Regions from separate parts of the Microbacterium sp. 10M-3C3 genome, predicted to be linked through region 2. Evidence: predicted binding sites of a transcription regulator. Region 2 holds the regulator's gene; the other holds the start of a gene.
What was found. Region 2 encodes LexA, which represses DNA repair genes until DNA is damaged. Its sites were predicted from a motif close to TCGAACANNTGTTCGA; they were not measured.
Positions count from the first base shown of each region.

Region 1: a site for LexA is predicted at 4,977-4,992, ahead of EI169_RS01095 (Rv2578c family radical SAM protein). Genes of this name have one in related genera too.

Region 1 is NZ_CP034245.1:239,687-247,200, reverse strand. It holds gene EI169_RS01120 (ABC transporter ATP-binding protein) at 1-340, shown strand, start outside; gene EI169_RS01115 (energy-coupling factor transporter transmembrane component T) at 337-1,113, shown strand; gene EI169_RS01110 (LCP family protein) at 1,201-2,439, shown strand; gene EI169_RS01105 (acyl-CoA dehydrogenase family protein) at 2,516-3,679, opposite strand; gene EI169_RS01100 (M15 family metallopeptidase) at 3,844-4,893, opposite strand; gene EI169_RS01095 (Rv2578c family radical SAM protein) at 5,001-6,113, shown strand; gene EI169_RS01090 (DEAD/DEAH box helicase) at 6,201-7,514, opposite strand, start outside.
Region 2 is NZ_CP034245.1:2,302,154-2,309,667, reverse strand. It holds gene EI169_RS11220 (prolyl oligopeptidase family serine peptidase) at 1-1,840, opposite strand, end outside; gene lexA (transcriptional repressor LexA) at 1,873-2,565, opposite strand; gene EI169_RS11210 (LysM peptidoglycan-binding domain-containing protein) at 2,822-3,202, shown strand; gene EI169_RS11205 (histidinol-phosphate transaminase) at 3,246-4,331, shown strand; gene hisB (imidazoleglycerol-phosphate dehydratase HisB) at 4,328-4,939, shown strand; gene hisH (imidazole glycerol phosphate synthase subunit HisH) at 4,936-5,610, shown strand; gene priA (bifunctional 1-(5-phosphoribosyl)-5-((5-phosphoribosylamino)methylideneamino)imidazole-4-carboxamide isomerase/phosphoribosylanthranilate isomerase PriA) at 5,656-6,402, shown strand; gene EI169_RS11185 (SseB family protein) at 6,386-7,162, shown strand; gene EI169_RS11180 (DUF1844 domain-containing protein) at 7,178-7,514, opposite strand, start outside.

The DNA of each region.
Region 1 (7,514 bases), 1.3 Mb from region 2:
CCCCGTGCTCGTCCTCGACGAGCCCACGTTCGGGCAGGACCGCGCCCGCGCCGACGAGCTCCTCGACCTGCTCGAGGAGCTGCGACGCGCCGGGACGACGATCGTCGTCGTCACCCACGACATGCAGCTCGTGGCCGAGCACGCCGACACCGCGATCGTCCTGTCCGACGGTCGCGTCGTCGCCGCCGGCGACGCCGCTGCGGTGCTCGCCGACGAGGCGCGCGTGCGCTCGGCGGGCCTGCGGACGCCGCCACTCGCCCGCGCGCTGCGCGCGCTGTCGTCGCATCCGGAGCTGTCCGACGTGGTGCGGCTGCGCGACCTGCCGGGAGACGCGCGATGACCCCGGCCCGCGGCGGCGCGCTGGGCGGGCTGAATCCGCTCGCCAAGCTCGCCGCGCCCCTCCCCGCGATGCTCGTGCTCGTGTTCGTGCGCGACCTGACCACACCGCTCCTGTTCGCCGCGCTCGCCTACGCGGTGCTCGCGGTCGGCGCGCGCTGGTCGGGCCGGCTCGCGCTCGTGCTGCTGGTCGCGGTGCCGGTCGCCGTGGGCGTGCTGGGGTCCGCCCTCGCACTGTGGGCGGATGCGGCGCGCCTGCCGCCGTCGCCGGTCGTGCTCGATGTCGGCGGGGTCGCGCTGACCGCGGGCGCGCTCGAGGTCGGGTACGCCACCGCGACCCGGCTCGGCGCCATCGCCTCCCTCGCGCTCATCGGGGGCCTGACGACGAGCGGCGCCGACCTCGTCCGCTCGCTCGTACAGCAGGCGCGCGTGCCGTACCGGATCGGATACGCCGCGCTCGCGGGCATCCGGTTCGTCCCGCGCTTCGGTCGCGAGCTCGAGCAGATCCGCCGGGCCCACCGCGTGCGCGGCGCCCGGCCCGGCCCGCTGGCGGCGCTCGCGCGCGGCGCGGGCTCCGTCGTGCCGCTCCTGGCCGGGGGCATCCGGCACGCCGAGCGGGTCGCCCTCGCGATGGACGCGCGCGCGTTCGGCGCGCACCCCACGCGCACGGAGCGATACGTGGTGCCGTTCCGCGCCCGCGACCTCGCGTTCATGGCGGGGTTCTGGACGCTGTCCGCGGCGCTGCTGTGGGCGACGTGGCCGTGGGGCCTCGCGTGAGCCACGGCACCGCGGGCCGCCCGCGCATCCCCGGCTCCGGCGCGCGCCACCCCTAGACTCGCGAGGGGTCGACGCGGAGGGGGCGGCATGGCACGGCGACGCAGGACGGTGGCACGCCACGCGCGGCTGCGCTCCCCCGGCATCGGCCGGCAGATCGCGACGGTCCTCGGCGCGGCGCTCGCGGTCGTGCTCGTCGCGAGCCTCGGCACCGCCACGTACGCGCTCTACGACCTCAACGCGAGCCTCGTCGACGACGCCGTCGCGCTCGACGACGACCTGGTCGTGCCGCCGGACATCGGGCAGATCGAAGGCGGCGTCAACCTCTTCCTCACCGGCATCGACGAGTGCGAGGACGAGTACGCGCACCTGTTCGGCAACCGCTGCAAGGGCGCCGAGGCGTCGAACAAGCTCAACGACGTCAACATCCTGCTGCACATCTCGGATGCGCCGCGCCGCGTGACCGTCGTCTCCTTCCCCCGCGACCTCATCATCCAGGCGCCCGGGTGCACGCGCACCAACGGCGGCGAATGGGGCGGCGGCACGACGCAGATCAACGCGCTGTTCGAGATCGGCGGTCTCGCGTGCGCGACCAAGGCGGTCTCACGCATGAGCGGCCAGGACATCCCGTTCGCGGCGACCGTCACCTTCGGCGGCGTCATCGAGGTCACGAACGCCGTCGGCGGCGTCGAGGTGTGCCTCGCCAAGGGCATCCGCGACCGCAACACCGGCATCGACTGGCCGGCCGGGCCGCGCACGGTCTCGGGGATCGACGCGCTGCAGTTCCTCCGCACCCGCTACGGCGTGGGCGACCAGAGCGACCTTGCCCGTGTGAGCAACCAGCAGCAGTACATGTCGCGCCTGGCCCGCAAGCTCGCGAGCGACGAGGTGCTCTCCAACCCGGCGACCCTGTACCGGCTCGCCACGGGCGCGCTCGACAGCATCACACCCAACGACCGCCTGACCAACCCGCTTACCGCGGTGCAGATCGGCCTCGCCGTCAAGGACGTGCCGTTCGACCAGATCGCGTTCGTGCAGTACCCGACGCTCCCCGCCCCGGGCGATCCCAACCGCGTGGTCCCCAACCAGACGGCCGCGCAGGTGCTGTGGGACGCCCTCGCCGCGAACCAGCCGATCGACATCACCGGCGGCGTGTCGTCCAACGGCGGCACGGTCGAGGTGACGCCGACACCCGCGCCCGGCGAGCAGCCCCCCGCATCCGCGGAGCCGACGCCGACGGATGCGCCGACCGCCGTCGCGCTGCCGCCGAGCATCACCGGCTCGACCGCGGCGCAGGAGACGTGCTCGAGCGGCAACCTCTCGCGCTGAGCCTCGGCCCGCGCCGGCGAGCAGCCGACGTCAGCGCCGGCCGGCGCGACCTGCCGGGACGGCCGACCGGCCGTGGTCAGCGTCGGCCGGCGAGCTGACGGCCGACGATCTCCCGCATGATCTCGTTCGTGCCGCCGTAGATGCGGTGCACACGCGCATCGAGGTACGCCCGCGCGATCGGGTACTCCGTGATGTAGCCGTAGCCGCCGTGCAGCTGCACGCACGCGTCGAGCACCTCGCCCTCGCGCTCGGTCGTCCAGAACTTGACCTTCGCGGCCTCCTCGGGAGTCAGCTCGCCCTCCCCATACAGCTCGATCGCGCGGTCGACATACGCCCACAAGACGTCGACGGTCGTGGCGACGTCGGCCAGCTGGAAGCGCGTGTTCTGGAAGTCGATCACGGGCGTGCCGAAGGCCTCGCGGCTCTTGACGTAGTCGAGCGTCCACTCGAAGCCGGCCTGTGCGGCCGCCGCCGCGGCCACGCCGATGGAGAGGCGCTCGAGCGGCAGGTTGCGCATGAGCTGCACGAACCCATGCCCCTCCTCGCCGCCGATGAGGTTCTCGTCGGGCACGAACACGTCGGTGAACGAGAGCTCCGCCGTGTCGTGGCCGTGGAAGCCCATCTTGTGGAGCGTCTTGCCGTGGTCGAAGCCCGGCATGCCGTTCTCGATCAGCAGCAGGCTGAACGCGTCCGCCCGGTTGCCCTCGCCGGTCTTGACGAAGGTGACGACGAGGTCGGCGGTCTTGCCGCTCGAGATGAACGTCTTCGCGCCGTTCACGAGGTAGCCGCCGTCGACCTTCTTCGCCGTCGTCGACGCACCGCGCAGGTCGCTGCCGGCGCCCGGCTCGGTCATCGCGAGGGCGCCGATCACCTCGCCCGTGGCCATGCCGGGCAGCCACTTCTCCTGCTGCGCGGGCGTGCCGAAGTGCGCGAGGTAGGGCACGGCGAGGTCGTCCTGGATGCCGAAGGCGCCCGCGAGCGACCCGGCGCCGGCCCGGATGACCTCTTCCATGACGATCGTACGGAAGCGGTAGTCCTGCAGCATCCCCGCGCCGCCGAACTCGTCGGGCACCGACAGGCCGATGAGCCCGGACTGTCCCGCGGCGAGCATCGTCTCGCGGTCGATCTCGCCCGCCGCGTCCCAGCGCTCACGCGCCTCGTTCGTCACGTAGCGCTTGACGAACTCCTTCACGACGTCCCGGAACGCCTCGTGGTCTTCGTCGTAGATGTCGCGGTCCATCGCGTGCCCCTCCGCTTCGAGTGGTGCGGTCGCGTCGCGCGACCCTGAGTGCCAGCATCCATGATACGGAGTCCCACCGTTCAGCGGGTCTCGCGAGAACACGCCCATGCACGGAAACCGGCCGCGGAAGCGTGCATCCGTGCGCTCTCGCGAGCCGCAGGACGTCAGCCGGCGTACGCGGGCGCGGGTGGGAGGGCGAAGAACTCCTCGAGCGTCGTGAAGCCGCCGTCGTGGTAGGCCGTCGCGAGCTCGGGGCCGATGTAGCGGAGGTGCCACGGCTCGGGGTCGTAGCCGGTGACATCCGTGCGCCCGCTCTCGTAGCGCACGATCCAGCCGAACTCCCACCCGTGCTCGGCGACCCACGCACCCTGCGGCGACGCGGCGAGGTCGTCGATCGTGCGGCACGAGCCGTCGCACGGGAGGACGTCGACCGCGAGACCCGACTGGTGCTCGCTGAACCCCGGGCGCGCGCTCACGAGGTCGGCGCCCTCGCGGCCGCGGTCGGAGACGTGCCCGGAGTACGTGCGCTGCTGCGTCGTGTACGAGCGGTAGGCGCTCTCCATCGCGATCTCGCCCGCGCCGGCGTCGGCGGCGGCCCGCACGAGCGCCGTGAGCGCCGCCGCGGCCTGCGGTCGCAGCGTCGCGTCCTCGAGCGCGCGCACGCCCGCGGGGCGCACGGTGCCGCCCGGGCTGAAGTCGATCGGCGCGTGGGGGCGGAGCTTGTTCACGACCGCCCACTCGCGAGCGGGGTCGTCCAGCCGCAGGCACGGCGCGGTCCCCGCCGCGACGGCGAGCCGGAACGCCTCGGCACCGCCGGCCGCCGCGATGGTCGCGCCGTCGTCGCCCGCCTGCAGCGCCTGCACGAGTGCGGGCTCGTCGCACAGCGCGGTCGTCGCCGCCGCATCCGCCGTGATCTCTGGGGTGGGCAGCCCCTCCGGCGGCAGCGGCACCACCTGGACGGCGACCGACTCCTCCGGCGTCTCGCCGACGCGCGCGGCCGCCGCGGGCGGCTCGGTCGCCGTGAGCGCCGCCGTCACCGCCGTGGTGCCGCCGGCGACGAGCACGACCGCTCCGACGAGAGCGATCCACGCCCGCACGCCCAGGCGCGGCCGACGCGCATGCCGCGCGGGGGGTGCGTCGGATGCGGGCACCCCGCGCGCCGCCTCGCGCAGCGCGCGGCGGGTGAGGGGAGCGTGCGGATCGGGAACCGTCACCCTGCCATTGTCCCCGACGGCCCGGCCGCGGGTCCGCCCGCTGGCGGCGCTTCGACAAACGGCATGCGGTGATTGACACAGATTCGAATCTCTGTTCGACTATCCGTATGCGGTGGCAGGGACAGCAGCTCGGAGTCGACGACGTCGCGGCCCTGCCCGGGATGGAGCGGATGGACGGCCTCGTCCGCTCGGTCACCACCCCCGAGTTCGCGGGCATGACGTTCCACGAGGTGCTGTGCAAGTCGGCGTTGAACCGTGTGCCCGGGGCATCCGCGATGCCCTTCGACTGGACGGTGAACCCGTATCGAGGATGCAGCCACGCGTGCGCTTACTGCTTCGCTCGGAAGACGCACGAGTATCTCGATCTCGACGCGGGACGCGATTTCGACAGCCAGATCGTGGTGAAGGTGAACGTCGCGGAGGTGCTGCGCGGCGAGCTGCGGCGTGGCTCGTGGACGCGCGAGCCGGTCATGCTCGGCACGAACACCGACCCGTACCAGCGCGCCGAGGGCCGCTACAGGCTCATGCCCGACATCGTCGGCGCCCTGACGGAATCGGGCACGCCGTTCTCGATCCTCACGAAGGGGACGCTGCTGCGGCGCGACCTGCCGCTGCTGACGGATGCGGCGCGATCGGTGCGCGTGTCGCTCGCGATGTCGATCGCCGTGTTCGACGACGCCCTGCAGCACGCCCTCGAGCCGGGCACGCCGAGCGCGCAGGCGCGCCTGGACACCGTGCGCGCGGCCGCCGACGCCGGGTTCCGCGTCACGGTGTTCCTCATGCCGGTGCTGCCGCACCTCACCGACTCGGTCGCGGCGATCGACGATGCATTGCGCCGCATCCGCGAGGCCGGGGCGGCGCGCGTCGTGTACGGCGCGCTGCATCTGCGTCCCGGCGCGAAACAGTGGTTCTTCTCGTGGCTCGAGCGCGAACGCCCCGACCTCGTCTCGTCGTACCGGGGCCTGTACCCGGGCGTGGCGGCGACCGCGCCGAAGGCCTACCGCTCGTGGCTCAGCAAGCGGGTGCGGCCGCTGTTGCGGATGCACCGGCTCGACGGCTACGACGAAGCCGACCACCCCCGCGGTGCGCCCGCGCCCGGCCTCGCCGATCGGCGCGACGCCGCCGCATCCGCCCCCGAACCCGGTGCGCTGCGCGGGCTCGGACCGGTGCGCCAGACCCGGCCGCGCGTAGCGCCGGGCTCGGAGCCGACGCTGTTCTGATCGTCCGCGAAAGCACAACCGCGGCGCGAGAGCCCGGCGAAGGCCGGTGTTCTCGCGCCGCGGAAGGGTTCTCGCGGTGGGCGGGCGTCAGGAGGCGACGTCGGCGGCCTGGCGGCCGGCGAGCTCCTCGAGCACGTCGTCGCCGACGCGGGCCTCGTCGAAAGGCGCATCGATCTCGGCGCGCTCGAGCATCTCCGTCATACGACGACGACGCTGCCGCGTGATGAGCGTCACGACCGTGCCCGAGCGACCGGCACGGCCGGTGCGACCCGACCGGTGCAGGTACGTCTTGTACTCGTCCGGCGCATCCGCCTGGATCACGAGGTCGATGTCGTCGACGTGGATGCCGCGGGCCGCGACGTCGGTCGCGACGAGGACGTGCACGCGCCCCGACGTGAGCCGCTCGAGGTTGCGCGTGCGCTTGCCCTGGTTGAGGTCGCCGTGGAGGGCGACGGCGGCGATGCCCGCCTCGTCGAACTGCTCGGCGAGCATCTCGGCGTACGCGCGGGTGCGGGCGAAGACGAGCGTCTTACCGTCGCGGTCGACGAGCGACGTGAGGATCTCGGCCTTGTCGCGGTGGTCGATGACGAGCACGCGGTGGTCGATCGTGCCGGAGTCCTGGTCTTCGCCGGCGACCTCGTAGACGGCCGGGTCGACGAGGAACTCGTCCACGAGCGCGGCGACCTCGCGGTCGAGCGTCGCGGAGAAGAGCAGCTTCTGCGCGCCGTCGGCGACGAGGCGGAGGATCCGCTGCATCGGCTCGAGGAAGCCGAGCTCGCTCATGTGGTCGGCCTCGTCGAGCACGACGATGCTCACCTCGGACAGGTCGAGCTTGCCCTGGTTCTGCAGGTCTTCGATGCGCCCGGGCGTGCCGATGACGATGTCGACGCCCTTCTTCAGCGCGCCCACCTGGCGCGCCTGCGGCACACCGCCGTACACCTGCGTGGTGAACAGGCCCACGCTGCGCGCGATGGGCTGGATCGTGCGGTCGATCTGCAGCGCGAGCTCGCGCGTGGGGGCGAGCACGAGCGCACGCGGGCTGCGACCGAACTCGCGCTTCTTGCCCGCCTGGCTGCGGAGGATCGCCTCGACCAGGGGCGCGCCGAACGCGATGGTCTTGCCGGAGCCGGTGCGGCCGCGGGCGAGGACGTCGCGACCCTCGAGGATCGGGGCGATCGTCGCGGCCTGGATCGGGAACGGCGACGCCGCGCCGAGGTCGGCGAGGGCGCGCACGATGTTGTCGCCCAGCCCGAGGCTGGCGAACGTGGCATCGGAGACCTCCTCGGCCTGCACCGCCTCGGCCTGCAGCTTCTCGTGCACGACGTCGACGTGCTGCTCGAAGGCCTTCGCCTTCTCGTCCGCGCGCCAATCGGAGCGGTTCGGGCGCTCGCCGCGCGCCGG
Region 2 (7,514 bases):
GCTCCGTCTCGAGCGCGTGCACGATCGTCTCCGCGCGACGGAAGCCGTGGCCCTCGCCGTCGTAGACGACCGCCAGATGCGGCACGCCGCGCTCCGCGAGGGCCGCACGGATGGCCTCCGCCTGGGCGGGGGGCACGACGCGGTCCTCGGCGCCCTGGAGGATCAGCAGCGGCACGCGGAATCGGTCCGGATGCGTGAGCGGCGATCGTTCGTCGTAGACCGCCTCCGCCTCCGGGAGCGGACCGATGAGCCCGTCGAGGTAGCGCGACTCGAACTCGTGCGTGTCGGCGGCCAGGGCGCGCGCGTCGCCCACCGCGTACCGCGCGACGCCGGCGGCGAAGACGTCGGTGCGGGTCAGCGCGGCCAGCACCGTCCAGCCTCCCGCCGAGCCGCCCTCGATCACGAGGCGCGCCGCATCCGCATCGCCGCGCGTCACGAGGGCGGAGGCGGCGGCGGCGACGTCGTCGACGTCGACGAGACCCCACTGTCCCCGAAGGCGCTCGCGGTACTCCCGGCCATAGCCGGTGGAGCCGCCGTAGTTGACGTCGAGCACGCCGATGCCTCGACTGGTGAAATAGGCGGTCTTCGCGGATGCGGCGGGGCCGACGTGCGCGGTCGGACCGCCGTGAACCCACACGAGGTAGGGCGGCCGGGCGTCGTCCGGGCCCTCGACGTCGGGGTGCGTGGGCGGGTAGGCGAAGGCGTGCACGGGCCCGTGCGGACCGGCCGCCGCTAGCGGGTGCGCACGCGGCATCCACTCCGCCCCGATGGCGCCGTCGCCGCCGGCGATGCGCGTCACCTCGCCCGTGGCGATGTCCACGCGCCACAGGCCGGCGCCGCCGTCGGCCGTCGATCCCGACACGAGCGCCTGCGAGCCACGCGTGTGCTCGACGAGGCCGCCCGCGACGACGGGGGTGTCCAGGTCGCGGACGCCGTCCGCGGCGGCGAGGACGATGCGGTCACCGCCGTCGGTGCGGACGGCCACGACGCCGCCGTCGACCAGCCCGTACCACCGCGACCCCAGCACCCACAGGGCGCCGCCCGTGTCGGCGTCGGCCGCCGCGTAGGGTTCCGGCGCGGCACCGGCCCTCGCGCGCCACAGGTTCCACCGCCCGGTCGGGTCGTCGACGAAGAACAGGTCGTCGCCGCGCCACTCCGGCTGCAGCGGGGCGCTGTGCCCACCCGCGACGACCGACCAGGCCGTCACCTTCTCGTCCTCGACGCGGCCGCGGCGCAGCTGCGTGCGATCCCACGGCATGTCGGGGTGGTCCCACGCGATCCACGCGAGCTCTCCGCCGTCCGGGGACAGCGTGGGCTGCGCGAGGAAATCGCTCTCGCCGACGAGCGCCCGGACGAGCTCCGGATCGGTCGCGGCGCCGCCGTCGAGCGGCACCGCCACGATCTCGCGCGCCGACCCGCTGCGGTGCGGGCGCTCGCGCACCGCGAGAAGGAGGCCCGCGCGCGTGTGCAGCCCGCCGTACGCGACACCGTCCTCGGCGGCGGTGAGATCGGCGAGCGCACCGTCCGGCCGTCGCACGCGCACGCGCTGATCGGCGCCGTCGACGAAGACGAGCTCGCCGGCCTCGGTGGCCGTCCATGCCCCGCCGCCGTACTCGTGCACGCGCGAGCGGGCGCTGAGCGGAGCGGCGAGGAGGTCGTCGACGCGTCCGTCGGCGCGGCGCCGGCGCACCGTGACGCGACCGCCCTCCTCGGGCACGGTCTGGCCCCACCAGATCTCGTCGCCGACGAACCGGGCGCCGTCGATGCGCGGCGACGCGCCGGCGACGAGCCGGGCGTCCAGGGGCGACGGCCACGAGCCGTACGGGAGGATCCGGGTCATCCGCCCAGCCTAGACAGGGCGGCCCGGCCGGTTCAGACCGCGCGGAGGACGGCGACCACCTTGCCGAGCACCGTCGCCTCATCGCCCAGGATCGGCTCGAAGGCGGTGTTGCGCGGCAGGAGCCACGTGTGGCCGTCGCGGCGGCGGAACGTCTTCACGGTCGCCTCGCCCTCGAGCATCGCGGCGACGATGTCGCCGTTGTCGGCGGTCGCCTGCGCGCGCACGACCACCCAGTCGCCGTCGCAGATCGCGGCGTCGATCATCGAGTCGCCCGACACCTTGAGCATGAACAGCTCGCCCTTGCCGACGAGCTGGCGAGGGAGCGGGAAGATCTCCTCGACCTGCTGGTCGGCGGTGATCGGCACGCCCGCGGCGATACGGCCGACGAGCGGGACGAGTGCGGCGTCCCCGAGCGCGGGGGCGGTGTCGGCGGGATTCTCCGCCGCCGTCCCCGGGAGGTCGATCAGCACCTCCATCGCCCGGGTCTTGCCGGGGTCGCGGCGGAGGTAGCCGCTGAGCTCGAGCTGGTTGAGCTGATGCGTGACGCTCGAGAGCGACTTCAGCCCGACGGCGTCGCCGATCTCGCGCATGCTCGGCGGGTAGCCGTACCGCGCGATCGAGCGCTGGATGACTTCGAGGATCGCGAGCTGCTTGTCGCTGAGGCTGCGCCGGCGACGGGTCTGCGGCTTCTCTCGGACGGTCGCGTCGGCCGTGGCATCGGACATGTCGTGCTCTCCCTCCCGGGCCGCCGGAAAGGCACCGGTCTTCGAATGTCGGAGGTCCGTGATGGTCTTCCGCTGTCGAAACCGTATCCGCTGGCGCGGCACGGATCGAGCAGCGCACCGCGTGTCGCGTTCGATCCGATTCCGATCCGCGGGCCGGTTGACACTCGGACTGTATCGAAGATAGATTCGGAAAACAGATTCGCATCCGGCTCTCCCGGCCGAGGGTCGGATGCGAATCTTCCGCCCAGGAGGAACCATGACCACGATCGCGAGCTCCATCCGCCCCACCGGCGTCGGCGCCACCGTCGTCCGTCGCACGCGCCTGCGGCTCACGGCCCGCGGCCGTCGCGTGCTCGCGGCCCTCGCAGCGGTGCCGGTCGCAGCGGCCATCGCGCTCGCCGCCCTCGGCGGAGGATCCGCCATCGCGACCGATTCGGCGGGCGCACCCGCCGGCTCCTTCGCGGAGATCACCGTCATGCCCGGCGACTCGCTGTGGTCGATCGCCCAGGAGGTGGCGCCCGCCGCCGACCCGCGCGACGTCGTCGACGCGATCGCCCGGCTGAACGCTCTGGAGTCCTCGTCGGTCGCGGCTGGGCAGCGCCTCGCGATCCCGGCGGAGTACGCCCCCGCGGGCTGAGCCGGCGCCGGCCGGCCGGGTGTCGCGCCGTAGCATGGGGAGAATGACCACTCGGCTGGACGACCTCCCGCTCCGCGACGACCTGCGCGGGCTCGTTCCCTACGGTGCCCCGCAGGCCGCCCTGCCGGTCGCCCTCAACGTCAACGAGAACACCCACCCGATCCCCTCCGAGGTCGCGGACGACATCCTCGACGGCGTCGCGCGTGCCCTGCGCGATGTCAACCGGTACCCCGACCGTGAGTTCACCGCGTTGCGCGAGGCCTTCGCCGACTATCTCGGACACGGTCTCTCCGCAGCGCAGATCTGGGCGGCCAACGGCTCCAACGAGGTGCTGCAGCATGTCCTGCAGGCTTTCGCCGGGCCGGGGCGCACGGCCTTCGGCTTCGCGCCGACGTACTCGATGTATCCGCTCCTCACGCGCGCGACGGGCGCCACGTGGCTCGCGGGCACGCGGGAGAGCGACTTCACCGTCTCGGCCGAGTCGGCTGCCGCGCAGGTGGCCGAGACGGGTCCGGACGTCGTGTTCCTGTGCGCCCCCAACAACCCCACCGGCACGCCGATGACGCTCGACGTGATCGAGGCGGTGTACGACGTCGCCCCGGGCATCGTGATCGTGGATGAGGCCTACCAGGAGTTCGCGCCGCGCGACGAGCGCTCGGCGCTCTCGCTGCTGCCCGGCCGCGAGCGGCTGATCGTCTCGCGCACGATGAGCAAGGCCTTCGCCTTCGCGGGAGCGCGCGTCGGCTATCTCGCAGCCGACCCCGCCGTCGTGGACGCTCTGCGGCTCGTGCGCCTGCCCTACCACTTGAGCGCGCTGACTCAGGCGGCCGCGCTCGGGGCCCTCGCGCACGCCCCCACGATGCTCGCGATGGTGGACGAGATCGTGTCGCAGCGCGACCGCATCTCCGCCACGGTGTCGGCGCTCGGCTACGAGCCCCACGAGTCGTGGACGAACTTCGTCCTGTTCGGCGGCGTTCCCGACCCCGCCGCGACGTGGCAGGCGCTGTACGACCGCGGCGTGCTCATCCGGGACGTCGGCATCCCGCACGCCCTGCGGGTGACCGCGGGCACCGCGGAGGAGACCACCGCGTTCCTCGACGCGCTGGCGTCGGTAGGATCGAGGGCATGACCGACGGCTCGCCGCGCACGGCGTCCCTGCGGCGCGAGACCAGCGAGTCGAGCGTCGAGCTCACCCTCGACCTCGACGGCACGGGCCGCTCGACGATCGAGACGACGGTGCCGTTCTTCGACCACCTGCTGACCGCGTTCGCGAAGCACTCGCTCACCGACCTGACGGTGCGCGCGACGGGCGACACGCACATCGACGCCCACCACACCGTCGAAGACGTCGCGATCGTTCTCGGCGACGCCATCCGCGAGGCCCTGGGCGACAAGGCCGGCATCGCGCGCTTCGGCGATGCCCTCGTGCCCCTCGACGAGGCGCTCGCGCAGGCCGTCGTCGACATCAGCGGCCGGCCCTACCTCATGCACGTGGGGGAGCCGACGGGGTACGAGCACCACCTCATCGGCGGTCACTTCACCGGATCGCTCGTGCGCCACACCTTCGAGGCCATCGCGTTCCACGCCGGCCTGACCGTGCACGTGCGGGTGCTGGAGGGTCGCGACCCCCACCACATCGCCGAGGCGGAGTACAAGGCGTTCGCGCGCGCATTCCGCCAGGCCAAGGCCCGCGACCCGCTCGTGGAGGGGATCCCGAGCACCAAGGGCGCGCTGTGAGCGATGCAGCTGCGCCGCGCGAGGGCGTCCGCCCGTCGGTGGCAGTCCTCGACTACGGGTCGGGCAACGTCCACTCCGCCGTCAAGGCGCTCATCGCCGCCGGCGCCGACGCGCGGCTGACCTCCGACCGCGAGGAGATCCTCGCCGCCGACGGTCTCGTCGTGCCCGGAGTGGGCGCGTACCGGGCCGTCATGGAGGCGCTCCGCGCCAGCCGCGGCGACGAGCTCATCGGACGCCGCCTGGCCGGCGGACGACCCGTGCTCGGCATCTGCGTCGGCATGCAGGTGCTCTTCGGACGGGGCGTGGAGCGCGGTGTCGACACCGAGGGCCTCGGCGAGTGGCCGGGCGTGGTCACCGAGCTCGATGCCCCCGTCCTGCCGCACATGGGCTGGAACACGGTCGAGCCGGGCGAGGGCTCGCGCCTGTTCGCCGGCATCGAGAACGAGCGCTTCTACTTCGTGCACTCGTTCGGCGCGCAGCAGTGGCATCTGCAGGTGCAGCCGCCGTTCCCGTCGCCGACCCTGACGTGGTGCACGTACGGCGCGCCGTTCCTGGCCGCGGTCGAGAACGGGCCGCTGTCGGCGACGCAGTTCCACCCGGAGAAGTCGGGGGAGGCGGGCATCCGCCTGCTGTCCAATTGGATCGGCGGGCTGCGCGCGGCTACTCTCTGAGCTTGTGCCCGGCGCCGGCGACCGCCCGCGCGTGCACGAGGAGCCATGAACGATTTCGCGTCCACACCCGAGCTCATCCTGCTTCCGGCCGTCGACATCGCCGGCGGCAAGGCCGTCCGTCTGACGCAGGGCGAGGCAGGCACCGAGACCAGCTACGGCGACCCCGTCGACGCCGCCGTCGAGTGGGCGCAGCAGGGCGCGCGCTGGATCCACCTCGTCGACCTCGACGCCGCCTTCGGTCGCGGCAGTAACGCCGCGGTGCTGCGCAAGGTCATCAAGCAGGTGCGCGGCGTGCAGGTCGAGCTCTCGGGCGGCATCCGCGACGACCGCTCGCTCGAGGCGGCCCTCGACAGCGGCGCCTCGCGCATCAATCTCGGCACCGCGGCGCTGGAGAACCCGGAGTGGGCGGCGGACGTCATCGGCCGCTACGGCGACCTCGTCGCGGTGGGCCTGGACGTGCGCGGCACGACGCTCGCCGCGCGGGGGTGGACCCGTGACGGCGGCGACCTGTGGACGGTGCTCGACCGGCTCGAAGACGCCGGATGCAGCCGCTACGTCGTCACCGACGTGACCAAGGACGGCACGCTCCGCGGCCCGAATCTCGAGCTGCTGCGCGAGATGACCGAGCGCACCCCGAAGCCCGTCGTCGCCTCGGGCGGCGTCTCGAGCCTCGACGACATCGCGGCGCTGCGCGAGCTCGTGCCGCTCGGTGTCGAGGGCGCCATTGTGGGCAAGGCGCTCTACGCCGGCGCCTTCACGCTCGCGGAGGCGCTGGATGTCGCCGGAGGCTGACGACCCGCGGTCCGACTCCGCCGGCGTCCCGTGGGAGGGGCGCAGCTTCGAGGCCAACCCGCACGCCGGGGACGACGGCTCCGCCGATCCGGCCCTCCTCACCGCGCTCGAGGCCTTCCGCGCGGGGACCGGCGACGCGCGCGCCGTCGTCGACGCCTACCGCAGCGCGCGCGTGCTCATCCCACTCGTGGCGGAGAAGGGCGACGAGGGCATCGGCGCGCACGGTCTCCCCGTCGACAAGACGCAGGAGCTGTCGATCGTCACCGTCGCGGCGCCGGACGGCCGGCGCGTGCTGCCGGTGTTCACGTCCACCGACACGATGCGCCGGTGGGATGCGGCGGCGCGCCCGGTGCCCGCGGACGGCGTGCGCACGGCTCTGGCCGCCGCATCCGAAGACACCGAGCTCATCGTCATCGATCCCGCCTCCCCGACGGAGCACGTGCTGCGGCGCCCGGCGGTGTGGGCGGTCGGTCAGCAGACGCCGTGGGAGCCGCCGCACACGTCGGCCGAGGTGTACACGGGGCTCAACGAGAGCATCGCGGGGGAGCTCGCGGTGCTCGATCTCGCCGTGGAGCCGGGCGACCCGTCGGGGCGGCTGCGCGGCCCCGAGCTGATCGTGCACCTCCAGCTCATGCAGGGCCTCGCGCAGGAGGAGCTCGACGCCGTGCTCGCACGCCTCGCGCGCCGATGGGCCGCGGACGACCGCGTCGCGGTGCTCGTCGACTCGCTGACCGTCAAGCTTCACCGCGGCGTCGACTGACCCGCGCGCCGGGCGTCAGGTGACGGGACCGGTCCACTTCTCGCCCGGCCCCTGCCCGATCGGGTCGGGGATGACGGATGCCTCGCGGAACGCGAGCTGCACCGAGCGCAGCCCGTCGCGCAGCGACCGCGCGTGCATGTCGCTGATCTCCGGGGCACCCGCCGTGATGAGGCCGGCGAGGGCGTTGATGAGCTTGCGCGCCTCGTCGAGGTCGGTCTGCGTCGCCGGGTCGTCGGCGAGGCCCACCTTGACGGCGGCGGCGCTGAGCAGGTGCACGGCGGTGGTCGTGATGACCTCGACGGCGGGGACGTCGGCGATGTCGCGGGAGGCGGTCGAGGCCGCGCGCTCGTGC